Regions from separate parts of the Streptomyces sp. NPDC054765 genome, predicted to be linked through region 1. Evidence: riboswitches for the same ligand, from Rfam matches in the RefSeq annotation. Region 1 holds a riboswitch; the other holds the start of a gene.
What was found. A riboswitch is a leader RNA that binds a small molecule or an ion and turns the genes downstream of it on or off. The one in region 1 is predicted to bind glycine.

Region 1 (4,403 bases):
GAGGACGGAGCCCTGGGCCTCCATGACGGCGACGGGGGCGAAGTTCTCCGACGCGATCATTTCGAGGGTGGACTGCTGGCGGTGGAGTTCGGCGTCGACGGCGGCGGCGACATCGGGGTCGAGCTCATGGAGGGAGCTGTTCAGAAGCGACATAAGTCTTCCCGGGGAGTCAGGGGGCGCGAGGGGGGTCTCCCCGGACGGAGTCCGGGGGAGCTTCCCCGCGGGTGGTGGCGGAGGAGGAGCGGGGCAGCTCAGCTCTGGATGAAGGCGGCGTACTCGTCGGCCGAGAGCAGCTCGGCGGGCTCACCGCCGGTCTTCACCTTGAACAGCCAACCACCCTCGAACGGGGCGGAGTTCACCAGCGAGGGGTCGTTGACGACATCCTCGTTGATCTCGGTGATCTCACCGTCGACGGGCGAGTAGAGATCGCTGACCGACTTGGTCGACTCCAGCTCGCCGCAGGTCTCGCCCGCCGCGACCGTGGTGCCGACCTCAGGGAGCTGCACGTAGACGACGTCGCCGAGCGCGTTGGCCGCGTGCTCGGTGATGCCGACCGTCGAGACGCCTTCCTCGGCGCCCGACAGCCACTCGTGCTCCTTGCTGTAGCGCAGCTGCTGGGGGTTGCTCATGGCTCGATTCTCCTGTACGCGAGGGTGTGGTCGTGACGGGGGTCGCCCCCTGGCGTGGCCCGGGGGGAGGGTCTTGCACAGTGAGACGCGCGGGCGCGCGCCGCTGCCGGGTCTGCCGCGGTCAGCCCTTACTTCTGGCGCTTGTAGAACGGCAGAGCGGTGACCTCGTACGGCTCATGGCTTCCACGGATGTCCACGCAGACACCCTCGGTACCCGGCGTGGCGTAGGCCGCATCCACATAGGCGAGGGCGACCGGCCTGCCCAAGGTGGGGGAAGGCGCCCCGGAGGTGACCTCGCCGATGACCGTGCCGTCGGCCGTGACGACCGGGTACCCGGCGCGCGGGACCCGGCGGCCCTCGGCGAGCAGGCCGACCAGCTTGCGCGGCGGGTTCGCCTCGGCGCGCCCGGCGGCCGCCGCCAGCGCCTCACGGCCCACGAAGTCCCCGCCGTTGGCGGTCTTCTCGAACTTCACGACCCGGCCCAGACCCGCATCGAACGGCGTGGTCGCGGTGGTCAGCTCATGCCCGTACAGCGGCATGCCGGCCTCCAGGCGCAGGGTGTCGCGGCAGGACAGGCCGCAGGGCACCAGACCGGCGTCCTTGCCGGCCTCGGTCAGCGCCTCCCACAGGGCGACCGCGTCGGCCGGCCGGACGAACAGCTCGAAGCCGTCCTCACCGGTGTAGCCGGTACGGGCGATCAGCGCCTGGACGCCGGCGACCGTGCCGGGCAGGCCCGCGTAGTACTTGAGACCGTCCAGATCGGCGTCGGTGAGCGCCTTGAGGATGCCGGGGGACTCGGGGCCCTGCACCGCGAGCAGCGCGTACGCGTCCCGGTCGTCGCGGATCGCGGCGTCGAAGCCGCCGGCCCGCGCGGTCAGCGCGTCCAGCACCACCTGGGCGTTGGAGGCGTTGGCGACGACCATGTACTCCTGGTCGGCCAGGCGGTAGACGATGAGGTCGTCGAGGATGCCGCCCTCGGCCTCGCAGATCATGGTGTAACGGGCGCGGCCGGTCTTGACGCCGCCGATGTTGCCGACCAGCGCGTAGTCGAGAAGGTCGGCGGCCTGCGGGCCGCTGACGGTGATCTCGCCCATGTGGGAGAGGTCGAAGAGACCGGCGCGGGTGCGGACGGCGACATGTTCGTCGCGCTCGCTGCTGTAGCGGAGCGGCATGTCCCAGCCGGCGAAGTCGGTCATGGTGGCGCCGAGCGCGCGATGGGTGGCGTCCAGCGCGGTACGGCGGGGGGCATCAGTCATGGTTCTGGGCTCCCAGGCATGGGTGACAAGACGTTCTCCCCATCTGTCATCGGAACCTGAGAGGTTCACCGGGATCCCGCGAACGGACCCGGTTTGCACCTTGGGTGGAGCCGCCCCGTAGGCCGGGCAGTGGCTCGCTTTTCAGATCTGCCTCGCCCGCGCGGTATAGGGGCCTGAGAGATTCAAGGGAGGACTTGCTCCTTCGGCGCCCCGCCATGGCGGCCGGGGACTCTCCCGCGCGGGTTCAAGCGGCCGGTATGGAGTTGGCGGTGCACAAGTGAGACGCGATGTGCACGTGGCGGCCACATCATTGCACGGGATCGCCGGATACAGGAGCCCTGGCGGCTGCCCCGTCCGTGACGTGGGCAGATCGGCCGATCACCTTGCTCGGCATTACCTTTTCTTGACACTCTGCGGGTACGGGGACGGACTCGAACCGGAGCAGAACCGGACGGGGAGGGCGATCACGGTGCACAGTGAAGCGGCACGGGGGGCCACGTCAGGGGTCGTGCCCCCGGGCGTCGCGCCGAAGGCGCCGCCCGCCACGGTGCCCCGGACCGGACGGCCGCCGCGGTCCGTGGTCCGGGCGGGCCGCGGCGCCCGGATCGTGGACCTCCGGGGCGGGGGACGGGCGCGGGGCGCCGCCGAGCTGCGGTTTCCGGCCGGTGACCTGGTGGTGGTCTCCGGGCTGCCGGGCAGCGGCAAGAGCACCCTGATGCATCGTGTGGTGCCGCCGCTGGACGCGCACGGTGCCGCGGTGCACCGCATCGATTCGCAGGACGTACGCGAGCGCTGGGAGGGCGGCAGACTGCGCGGCCTGCCCTACGCCCTCTACCGTCCGCTGGTCCGGGCCGCCCACTATCTGACGCTTCGCCGTGCGCTGCGCTCCGGCGGCAGTGTGGTGGTGCACGACTGCGGCACCCTGGCGTGGGTGCGCGGCTGGATCGCGCGGTCGGCGGTGCGCGGCGGCCGTGGGCTGCATCTGGTGCTGCTCGATGTGGCGCCCGAGGCGGCGCTGTCCGGCCAGGAGTCGCGGGGGCGCGGGGTGTCGGAGTACGCCTTCGCGCGGCACCGCAGGGCGGTGGGCCGGCTGGTCGGCGCGGCGGAGGCGGCCCGGCTGCCGGACGGGGTCGGCTCGGCGGTGCTGCTCGACCGGCGGGCGGCGAGCGCCCTGGAGACGGTCAGCTTCGACTGAGCGGAGCGGCACCCCGCCCCCCGGGTTCCCCCTCCCGCGCTCTCGTCTAGGGTCTTTGGCCAGATGGCGCGGTTCGGAACGGGTGGGTACACATGACATTTCCGCAGCAGGGGATACCGCAGCTGGCGTGGCCGGCGAACGAGCTCGAAGAGGTGCTGGCCGCATCGGTCGGCCATCCGGGCGCCGGCGGCCGGATCGTCGAGGTGCTCGGCCGCAGCCGGGTGTGGGTGCCGCTGCCGAACGGCGGTGGCCCCGAGAGCGCGGGCCCCGGCGCCCGCGGCCTCGATCTGCCCACCGTGGAGCTCGGTGGCGCGGCCTACGTCCCGGTCTACAGCTCCGAGCAGGAGTTCTTGCGGACGGTCGGCTCGCACCTGTCCTTCACCGTCGCCCCGGCCCGGGAGTTCGCGCGCGGGCTGCCGCCGCACATCGGCATCGCGGTCAACCCCGACGGCACGATAGGCGTCCCGCTGCCGCCGCCCGCGGTGGCCGAGCTGTGCCGGGAGGCCCGCCATGAGCCGGCCGGTCTGCCGAGCGGCGGCCGGGTGCGGCTCTTCGAGCCGGACTGGCAGGACGAGCCGGTGGATTTCCTGGCCGCCGCCGGACTGGAGTTCTCCGGCGCCGGAATTGTCCTGACTGCCCGGCGTGCCCTGGCAAGTGTCGAGGGCGACACGCCCGCACTCTTCGTCGGTGTGCAGATCGGGGCGGACCTGACCGCACTGCACGACGGCACCGCCCGCGAGACGGTACTGTCAGCCCTCGGACGTGCGCTCGGCGCAGTACCGCTGCCCTGGCCCGTACAGCTCGTCATGCTCGACATCGCCCAGGGTGACCCGGTCGCCGACTGGATGCTGGAGCGTGTGCGGCCCTTCTACTCCCGGGACCACTCGTAAGCTGGTTGGATGACGGGCGGGCGCACCCACACGTGCCCTGCTGACAGAAGGGACGGACCACGTGAGCGCGGGTGCGCATCAGGGGCCGGCGGCGGCCGGACAGCTGGAGCAGCTGCTCCAGCAGGTCTCGCCCGGCCGTTACGACGCCTATGAGGCACTGCTGCACGCGCTCGCCGCGGGCCAGGTCTGGATGCTGCTGTGGCACGGCCGGGCCGGCTCGGCCGATGCGCAGTACGGGAACATGGAGGTCGAGGGCCTCGGCTATGCGCCGTGCGTGACCTCCGCACCCGAGCTCGCCGCCTCCGGCTGGAACCGCGACCACGAGGTCGTCACCGGACCGGAGATCGCCGCCTCGCTCTTCCCCGACCGCTGGGGCCTGTGGCTGAACCCCCATGCCCCCGGCGGCGGCGTCGGCATCCCGTGGCTGGATCTG
Region 2 (4,403 bases), on a different contig from region 1:
GCCCTGGGCCTGGGCGGCCGGCGCGAACGGGTGCAGCTGGCCGAAGGCGGGCCAGGTGACCGGCTCCATCTCGGTGGTCGCGTTCAGCTTCATCGTGCAGGAGCCGAGCGGGATCATGCCGCGGTCCAGCGCGTAGTCCTTGTCCGCGAGGGTGCGCAGATAGCGCAGCATCGCGGTCTCGGAGCGGTACTGGTGGAAGACCGGGTGGGCGAGGTAGTCGTCGCTGCGCAGCAGGGCCTGCGGCAGCGTGTCGGCGGCGGCCGCATCCAGCTGCTCGACGTCCCCGTGCACACCGAAGGCACCCCAGACACCGGCCAGCTGCGCGCGCCCGGTGGTCTCGTCGCAGGCGATGCCGACCAGGTCGGCATCGACCTGCCGGAGGTTGACACCGGCCTCGCGGGCGGCGGCGACGACCTCCGCGGCCCGGCCGGGAACCCGCGCGGTCAGCGTGTCGAAGTAGGAGCCGTGCACGATCTCCACCCCGCCGGCCCGCAGGCCCTCGGCGAGGACCGCGGCGTAACGGTGGGTGCGCCGGGCGATGGTCCGCAGGCCCTCGGGGCCGTGGTGAACCGCGTACATGCCGGCCATCACGGCGAGCAGCACCTGCGCGGTGCAGATGTTGCTGGTGGCCTTCTCCCGGCGGATGTGCTGCTCACGGGTCTGCAGCGCGAGGCGGTAGGCCTTGTTGCCGTCGGCGTCGACCGAGACGCCCACCAGGCGGCCGGGCAGGCTGCGGGCGAACTGGTCACGTACGGCCATGAAGCCGGCGTGCGGGCCGCCGAAGCCCATCGGGACGCCGAAGCGCTGGGTGGTGCCCACCGCGATGTCCGCGCCGAGCTCACCGGGCGAGGTCAGCAGCGTCAGGGCCAGCAGATCGGCGGCGACGGTGACGATCGCGCCCAGCTCGTGGGCCCGCTCGATGACGGCGCGGGGGTCACGGACCACACCGGAGGCGCCCGGGTACTGCAGCAGCACACCGAACACACCGCGCTCGGCGACCTCGGCCGGGATGCCGTCGGACAGGTCAGCGACCACGACCTCGACGCCGGTGGGCTCCGCACGGGTCTGGATCACGGCGATGGTCTGCGGCAGACAGTCCGCGTCGACCAGGAAGACGCCCTGCTTGACCTTGCCGACCCGGCGGGACAGAGCCATCGCCTCGGCGGCCGCGGTGCCCTCGTCGAGCAGGGAGGCGCCGGAAGTGGGCAGTCCGGTCAGATCGGCGACCATCGTCTGGAAGTTCAGCAGCGCCTCGAGGCGGCCCTGCGAGATCTCCGGCTGGTAAGGGGTGTACGCCGTGTACCAGGCCGGGTTCTCCATGACGTTGCGCAGGATCACCGGCGGGGTGAACGTGCCGTAATAGCCGAGCCCGATCATGGACGCCAGCACCTGGTTACGGTCCGCGAGACCGTGCAGTTCCTGGAGGACCTCGGCCTCGGTACGGGCCTGCGGCAGGCCGAGCGCCTCGGCGCTCTTGATCACATCGGGAACGGCGGCGGCGGTGAGCTCGTCCAGCGACCCGAACCCGACCTGCGCGAGCATCTTCGCCTGCGCCTCATGGTCGGGACCGATGTGCCGGCGCTCGAAGGGGGTGCCGCGCTCCAGCTCGGTCAAGGAGATGCGATTGGTGGTCATCTGCGGGGGCCTCCTGGTCGGTACGACCTACGAGGGGCACCACGGCGCGGGTGCCCGGACGGCCTCCCCCTCTGTCATCTCAACCTGAGAGCTTCACCGGCCCGCGCGAGGCGGCCCGGCTTTCACCGTCGGTGAGGAGGGGTCCCGGCACTGTGCCTTCCGCGGCCCGCCCTGCTTTCCAGAGTGACCTCGCCCATGCGGTACGTGTGCCTGAGAGATTCCGGGGAGGATTTGCTCCTTCGGCGCCCTGGTCGCGAACGACAAAGGACTCTCCCGCACGGGGTCTGCGGCCATTGGCCAGCCTACCAGCGCGGCAGTCGAAGGCTCCTTCGAGTGGCCAGGGCATGAAATGTGCCGTTTGGTAGTTGTCAGAGGGCAGTTGCGACCAATTGGAGGGGCCGTGCAAACCGATATCGATCCCCGGAGCCTGATCGGCCGCAAAGCATTCGACCGTAACGGCACCAAAATAGGCACCATCGACGAGGTATATCTCGACGATGCGACGGGGGAACCGGAGTGGGCGGCCGTACGCACCGGACTCTTCAGCCGGGACGCGTTCGTCCCCCTGGAACCGAGCAAGATGGTCGGTGAGGGCCTGCACATCCCTTACGACCGCAAACTGATCAAGGACGCACCGGACTTCGGCGTCGGCCGCCATCTCTCCCCTGAGCAGGAACTTCAGCTCTATCACCACTACCGACTGGATATCTCCTCCCCGACCTCCGACCCGGTGTCCTCCCCCGGTTCCGGTGACAAGGACTTCGGCAAGATCGCCGGCTCGGACGACTGACCGTCCGCCGGCCCCCCGCCCACCAGCGGCAGGGGCTCCCCCGGCCGCAGCGCCGGATCCTCGACAGCAAAGGTCCGCACCCTCCCCGGTGCGGACCACGGCGTTTCGAAGCGTACGGTCACTCTTCCCACCCCGCTTCCCTGCACCCAGCCGGCGCCGTGCTCGTCGTGCACCACATCCAGTCCCGGATGCCAGTGCCGCGGCGGTTCCGCCTCGGCCTCGCCCGGCTCCGTCCCGCCACCGGCCGGCTCCACCGCAGCCGCTGCTGCTGCCTTGGCGCTCTCCTCCGCCTCCCGCTCCGTCGCCACCTGCGCGAACAGATCCTCCTGGGTGAAGTCCGCCAGTCCACTGACCCCCACCCCCAGCAGCCGCACCCCGCCAGTGGTGTCCACCGTCTCCAGCAGCCGCACAGCGGACTCCCGTATCACCGCCGGGTCGTCGGTGGGCCCCCGGAGCGTCTCGGAGCGCGTCAGCGTCGAGAAGTCGTAGTTGCGCACCTTGAGGACCACCGTCCGCCCCGAACGCCCGGCGGCCCGCAGCCGCTGGACGCAGCGGTCGGCCAGCCGCAGGACCTCGCTCCGCACCCGCGTCCGGTCGGTCAGATCGACCTCGAAGGTGTCCTCGACCGAGATGGACTTCGCGTCCCGCTCGGCCACCACCGGCCGGTCGTCCCGGCCCAGCGCCATCGCATACAGCCCGGCCCCGTGCGCCTTGCCCAGCAGCCGCACCAGCTCGGCCTCACCGGCCTCCGCGGTCTCCGCGACGGTGTGGATCCCGGCCCTGCGCAGCGTCTCGGCGGTCGCGGGGCCCACCCCGGGCAGCGTCCGCACCGTCATCGGGCCCAGCAACTCCCGTTCGGTACCGGGCTCGATCACCACCAGACCGTCCGGCTTGGCCGCCTCGGACGCGATCTTCGCCAGCATCTTGGCGCCGGCCAGCCCCACCGATCCGGTCAGGCCCGTGGCGCAACGGATATCGCGGCGCAGCTGCTCCCCCACGACCCGCACGGCGGCCGTCTCCGGCGGCACTCCGCCCGCTTCCAGATCGACGAAGGCCTCGTCCAGGCTCAGCGGCTCCACCAGCGGCGACAACGCGTGCAGCAGCTCCATCACCGTCTCACTCACCTGGCGGTACAACGAGAAGCGAGGGGTGAGATACGCGGCGTTGGGGCACAGCCGGCGCGCCTGGGCCGTGGGCATCGCGGAGCGGATACCGAACACCCGGGCTTCGTACGACGCCGTGGAGACCACTCCGCGCGCACCGATCCCCCCGACCACCACGGGCTTGCCGCGCAGGCTGGGCTTGGCCGCCTGCTCGGCGGCCGCAAAGAACGCATCCATGTCGAGATGCAGGATCGTCGGCGCAGGTCTCACATGTCCGATGCTGCCCCATGCCACTGACAATCGGCCCGATGCCGGGCCGCGCACACCGCCGGGGACTCAGCCGGCCCGGTTGCGCCGCCGCGCCAGCTCGTCGTGCGGGTTCTTCCCGACCAGGGTCTCGCCGGTGTCCACACGCTCTCCGTGGAGCTGTGACAGCGCGCTCTCCACGTCCCGCCACACCACCCCCACGGCGATCCCGAAGACGCCCTGGCCGCCCTGGAGCAGATCCACGACCTGGTCGGGCGAGGTGCACTCGTAGACCGTCGCACCGTCGCTCATCAGCGTCATCCGCGTCAGACCCGCCAGCCCGCGCGAGCGCAGATGCTGGACGGCGGTGCGGATGTTCTGCAGCGACACCCCGGTGTCCAGCAGCCGCTTGACGATTTTCAGGACCACGACGTCCCGGAAGCTGTAGAGCCGCTGGGTGCCGGAGCCGTACGCGGGCCGGATGCTCGGCTCCACCAGGCCCGTACGGGCCCAGTAGTCGAGCTGCCGGTAGGTGATGCCCGCTGCCGCACAGGCGGTCGGGCCGCGATAGCCGATGTTCTGCGCCTCGCAGTCCCCCGACACCGCCGCGGCCGGTGCCGCGACCGGGT

Region 2: it holds a riboswitch for glycine, as region 1 does, so the genes downstream of both, gcvP (aminomethyl-transferring glycine dehydrogenase) here and gcvT (glycine cleavage system aminomethyltransferase GcvT) in region 1, are expected to answer to the same signal.

What each region holds. Positions count from the first base shown of each region.
Region 1 covers NZ_JBSHBP010000004.1:62,985-67,387, forward strand. The annotation lists gene glyA (serine hydroxymethyltransferase) at 1-153, opposite strand, end outside; gene gcvH (glycine cleavage system protein GcvH) at 252-629, opposite strand; gene gcvT (glycine cleavage system aminomethyltransferase GcvT) at 758-1,885, opposite strand; glycine riboswitch at 1,919-2,036, opposite strand; glycine riboswitch at 2,037-2,132, opposite strand; gene ACWGJY_RS04320 (AAA family ATPase) at 2,394-3,080, shown strand; gene ACWGJY_RS04325 (enhanced serine sensitivity protein SseB) at 3,173-3,970, shown strand; gene ACWGJY_RS04330 (enhanced serine sensitivity protein SseB C-terminal domain-containing protein) at 4,032-4,403, shown strand, end outside.
Region 2 covers NZ_JBSHBP010000045.1:8,546-12,948, reverse strand. The annotation lists gene gcvP (aminomethyl-transferring glycine dehydrogenase) at 1-1,635, opposite strand, end outside; glycine riboswitch at 1,697-1,823, opposite strand; glycine riboswitch at 1,824-1,921, opposite strand; gene ACWGJY_RS25615 (PRC-barrel domain-containing protein) at 2,036-2,425, shown strand; gene ACWGJY_RS25610 (DNA polymerase IV) at 2,329-3,798, opposite strand; gene ACWGJY_RS25605 (MerR family transcriptional regulator) at 3,865-4,403, opposite strand, start outside.